DNA from 2 places in the Alterluteimonas muca genome. Region 1 is predicted to be linked to the other one. Evidence: predicted binding sites of a transcription regulator. Region 1 holds the regulator's gene; the other holds the start of a gene.
The links. The regulator FliA, encoded in region 1, starts transcription of late flagellar genes. The targets are predictions, from matches to a motif close to TAAAGTTTNNCNNNCNNNGGCCGATAA.
Positions count from the first base shown of each region.

Region 1 (2,392 bases):
GGTGGTGGACACCGCCGCCGGCATCACCGATTCGGTGCTGACCTTCTGCCAGGCCGCGCAGGACACCCTGGTGGTGGTCTGCGACGAGCCGGCGTCGATCACCGATGCGTATGCGCTGATCAAGGTGCTGGCACGCGAGCGCGGCGTCGGCCAGGTGCAGGTGGTGGCCAACATGGTGCGCAGCCCGCAGGAAGGCCGCGGCCTGTACGAGAAGCTGTCGCGCGTGTGCGAGCGCTTCATCGGCGACGTGTCGCTGAACTACCTCGGCGCGGTTCCGCAGTGCGAATGGCTGCGGATGTCGGTGCAGCGCCAGCAGGCGGTGGTGCGCGCCTACCCGTCGAGCCCGTCGGCGCGTGCGCTGGCCGAGATCGCCCGCCGCACCGCCCGCTGGCAGGCGCCGACCGCGCCACGCGGGCATGTCGAGTTCTTCGTCGAGCGGATGCTGCGCCAGGGGGTGCCGGCATGAGCATGGCCGCCCGCCACTACCAGGACATCCAGCGCAGCAGCGCGCCGGATCCGATCGTCCAGCATGCCGAACTGGTGCGCCGCATCGCCCACCACCTGGCGGCGCGACTGCCGGCCAGCGTGGAGATCGACGATCTCGTGCAGGCCGGCATGATCGGCCTGCTCGAAGCCTCGCGCAGCTACGACGCCGACCAGGGCGCCTCGTTCGAGACCTATGCCTCGATCCGCATCCGCGGTTCGATGATCGACGAGATCCGCCGTGGCGACTGGGTGCCGCGTTCGGTGCACCGCCGCGCGCGCGAAGCCGCCGCCGCGATCCGTTCGATCGAGCAGGCCACCGGCCGCGCCGCCGCGGCGCAGGAAGTCGCCGACAAGCTCGGGCTGCCGCTGGCCGACTACATGCGCCTGCTGGAAGACGCCGCGCGCGGCCAGGTGCTGAGCCTGGACTCGCACGTCGAGGACCACGGCGAGGTCGAGCCCGCGCGTCGTGGCGGGCCCACCCCCCAGGAAGCAATGGTGCGCGGCGAATTCGGCCGCGAACTCGCCGCCGCGATCGGCCTGTTGCCCGAACGCGAGCAGCTGGTGCTGTCGCTGTACTACCAGCAGGAACTCAACCTCAAGGAGATCGGCGCGGTGCTCGGCGTCAGCGAATCACGCGTGTGCCAGATCCATGGCCAGGCGGTGGTGCGGCTGCGCGGGCGGCTGACCGCGTTCGAACTCGCCGATACCGGCATCGGCGACGACGACTGATGCCATCGTTTTACTGGAGCCCCTTTTGAACAAGAACATGCGCGTGCTGATCGTCGATGACTTCTCGACGATGCGGCGGATCATCAAGAACCTGCTGACCGACCTCGGCTTCAACAACACCGTGGAAGCCGAGGACGGCCACAGCGCGCTGGCCGTGCTGCGGCAGGATGCGGTGGAGCTGGTGATCACCGACTGGAACATGCCCGGCATGACCGGCATCGAGCTGCTGCGCGAGATCCGCGCCGATGCCAAGTTCCGCACCCTGCCGGTGCTGATGGTGACCGCCGAGGCCAAGCGCGAACAGATCATCGAGGCCGCGCAGAACGGCGTGAACGGCTACATCATCAAGCCGTTCACCGCGCAGACCCTGGAAGAGAAGCTCAACAAGGTGTTCGAACGCCTCGGGGGCGGCGCTTGAACGCGGCGGTGGCGGACGACGTCCCGGTCGCGCGCCTGCTGCAGGATGCACTCGACGCGCTGGAGCGCGGCGACGAGGACGCCTGGCGCCGCCACGTCGATGCGATCGCCGCATCGCGCGCGCATACGCTGGTCAGCGGCCTCGGCCGGCTGGCGCGCGAGCTCGAACAGGCGCTCGATGCCCTGCCCCCGGCACCGTCGGGCGGCAACCTCGACGACGCCTGCGCCCGCCTCGACCACGTGGTGGCGATGACCGAGGAGGCCACCCATCGCACCCTCGACCTGATCGACGACAGCCGTGCGCTGGTCGCCCGCCTCAAGGACGGCCCGCTCGACGACAGCCAGGCCGGTACCGTCGAGGCGCTGCGCGACAACCTGCGCGAGATGGCGCTGGCACAGAGCCACCAGGACCTCGGCGGGCAGATCATCCGCCGCGTCGCATCGATCGTGCGTGGCGTGCACGAGGGTTTCGGCGAACTCGGCCTGCCGCCGAAGGACGAGCCGGCGTGCCCGAACCGTGGCCACGGCCCGGCGGTCGGGGGGCTGGATCGCGGCACCGTGGGCCAGAGCGACGCCGACGACCTGCTGTCGAACCTCGGGCTCTGACACCGTGAACGCCTCGCCGGAAATCGCCGCCGACTTCGTGATCGAGGCACGCGAGCTGCTCGACGACCTCGGCGGGCAGCTGGTGGCGCTGGAGCAGACGCCCGGCGACCGCGAACAGTTGAACGCGGTCTTCCGCGCGTTCCACACGCTCAAG
Region 1 covers NZ_JAIWPS010000001.1:638,029-640,420, reverse strand. Annotated here, with positions in the region: gene LDO11_RS02880 (P-loop NTPase) at 1-466, shown strand, start outside; gene LDO11_RS02875 (RNA polymerase sigma factor FliA) at 463-1,215, shown strand; gene cheY (chemotaxis response regulator CheY) at 1,241-1,633, shown strand; gene LDO11_RS02865 (protein phosphatase CheZ) at 1,630-2,238, shown strand; gene LDO11_RS02860 (chemotaxis protein CheA) at 2,243-2,392, shown strand, end outside.

Region 2 (2,392 bases), on a different contig from region 1:
GCCGCACCAGGTCGTCGAGCTCACGCGTGCGCGCCTTGAGGCGCGTGGCCTCGCGCACCGCTTCCTGCAGGTCCTCGCGTTCGAGCAGGTGGCGGATCATCGCCAGTTCGCGGCCCTGTTGTTCGATCTCGCGCGCCTGTTCCTCGCGTTCGATGCGCATGTCGAACAGCGCCGACATCTCCGGCGCCAGCGCCGTCAACCGCTCCAGCAGCGTCTCGATATCGATCGGCTCCAGTTCCAGCGCCGTAGCCACCCGGGCGAGCTGCCCACCGGCATGCTCGTCGCCGGACTGCACCCAGACATCGGCGAGCAGGCCCGCGGCCACCACGCAGCCCAGGGTGCGGTCGCCGGTCTCGACGGTCTCGCTGCCGCGGATCATCCTCTGCAGGTACGCCGACAGGCCCCAGCGGCCGGCGAGCCAGGCGCCGACTTCGGTGTGGTCGCCGCCGAGGTGGTCGCGTTCGACCTCCAGCCGCTCGCGCCCCTGCAGTGGCACCTGCGGGAGTTCCGCGTAGCGCTCGGGCATGGCGTGGAGCAGGGCGAGGATGCCGATGTCCTGCAGCAGCGCGCCGAGCATCAGCTCTTCCGGGCGTTCGAGCTGCAGCCGCTCCGCCAGCAGGCGCGCCGCCATCGCCGCGAGCGCGCTGCGCTGCCAGACGCGTTCATGCATGCCGGCCAGTGCATGGTCGGGCTGCAGCGTGCGGGCGACCACGAACCCCAGCGCCAGGCTGAGCGCGGCGTTGAGCCCGAGCAGTGCCAGTGCCTGCGAGAGGGTATCCACGCGCCGGCGATGCGCGCTCGCGTACAGCGGCGAATTTGCGATGCGCAGCAGGCGCGCGCTCAGCGCCGGATCCAGCGCGATCGCCTCGGCAGCCACGGCGAGGTCGGTTGCCGGATCCTCCGCCAGTTCGATCATGCGCAGCGCAACGCCCGGAAGCGTGGGCAGCGTCCGGCAGTGCGAGAGCAGGGAAACCAGTTCGGGGTGCATGGCGGCGATCGGTATGCGTCGACGGCCTTATCGGCGCGTGCCGGCGAACCTTTAGCGCGCAGGTGATGGGCGTCACGCCAGTGGACGGCGGTTGTTCATGCAGACGGGTGCATGCCAGGGCCGACGCAGGCCTGCCATATCCTGCGGGCGTCCCTTGAGAAGACGCGCCTGTGGTGCCACGGAGTCCGGGCACACGGCGGAAGCTTGCAACCCCCGACTTCCGCCATGGCCAGGTGCGAACCAAAGAAAAAGCCGCGGAGGTCCGCGGCTTTTTCCGGTACAGCGCGAAGCGTGACGCGTCAGGCCAGGCCGGCCTGCTTCATCACTTCGGCGGCGTAGTCCTCAACCACCTTCTCGATGCCTTCGCCCACGGCCAGGCGCTGGAAGCCGACGACTTCGGCGCCGGCGGCCTTGAGCACCTGCTCGACGGTCTTGTCGGTGTCGAGCACGTACGGCTGGCCCGCCAGGGTCACCTCGTTGACGATCTTGGCGATCTTGCCGCTGATGATCTTCTCGAGGATCTCGGCCGGCTTGGCCTTGTCCTTCTCGGACATCTTCGCCAGCTCGATTTCCTTTTCCTTGGCGACGAAGTCGGCCGGCACGTCGGCGGCGTTGTTGTACGGCGGGTTCATCGCGGCCACGTGCATCGCCAGGCCGCGGGCGAGGTCGGCGTCACCGCCCTTGACCTCGACCAGCACGCCGATGCGGCCACCGTGCACGTAGGCGGCGATGTTGTTGCCGCTGTCCACGCGCGCCATGCGGCGCACCTGCACGTTCTCGCCGACCTTGGCGATCAGCGCGGCGCGGGCTTCCTCGACGGTCTCGCCGGAGGCGAGCTTCGCGGCCTTGAGCGACTCGACATCGGTGCCGTCGATCGCCAGCGCGGCAGCGGCCACGGCGTCGGTGAAGGCGAGGAAGTTCTCGTCCTTGGCCACGAAATCGGTCTCGGAGTTGACCTCGACCAGCACGGCACGGCCGTCCGCCTGGGCGGTGGCCACGCGGCCTTCCGCGGCAACGCGGCTGGCCTTCTTGTCGGCCTTGGCCAGGCCGGACTTGCGCAGCGCCTCGGCGGCTGCGTCGACGTCGCCATTGGCTTCGGTGAGTGCCTTCTTGCACTCCATCATGCCGGCGCCGGTGCGCTCGCGCAGTTCCTTGACCAGGCTTGCGGTGATTTCCATCGGATACCTCGGAGATAGCGGAATGGGGTCGCGGGACGGAACAGCCGTCCCGGTACGGCGCGGCCCGAAGGCCGCGTCGCGGGCCGCCGCGGGTGGCGGCGGCGTGCCTGGGCAGCCTTACTCGGCAGCCGGAGCCGGAGCCGGAGCGGCCGCTTCTTCGGCCTCGTCGGCCTTCTTGCCCTTGCGCGCGCCCGGCTTGCGGCCACGGCCTTCGCCACCCTCGGCG
Region 2 covers NZ_JAIWPS010000006.1:98,028-100,419, reverse strand. Annotated here, with positions in the region: gene LDO11_RS09725 (GGDEF domain-containing protein) at 1-988, opposite strand, end outside; gene tsf (translation elongation factor Ts) at 1,288-2,166, opposite strand; gene rpsB (30S ribosomal protein S2) at 2,284-2,392, opposite strand, start outside.
Region 2: the regulator FliA is predicted to act here: its motif matches at 1,016-1,042, upstream of LDO11_RS09725 (GGDEF domain-containing protein).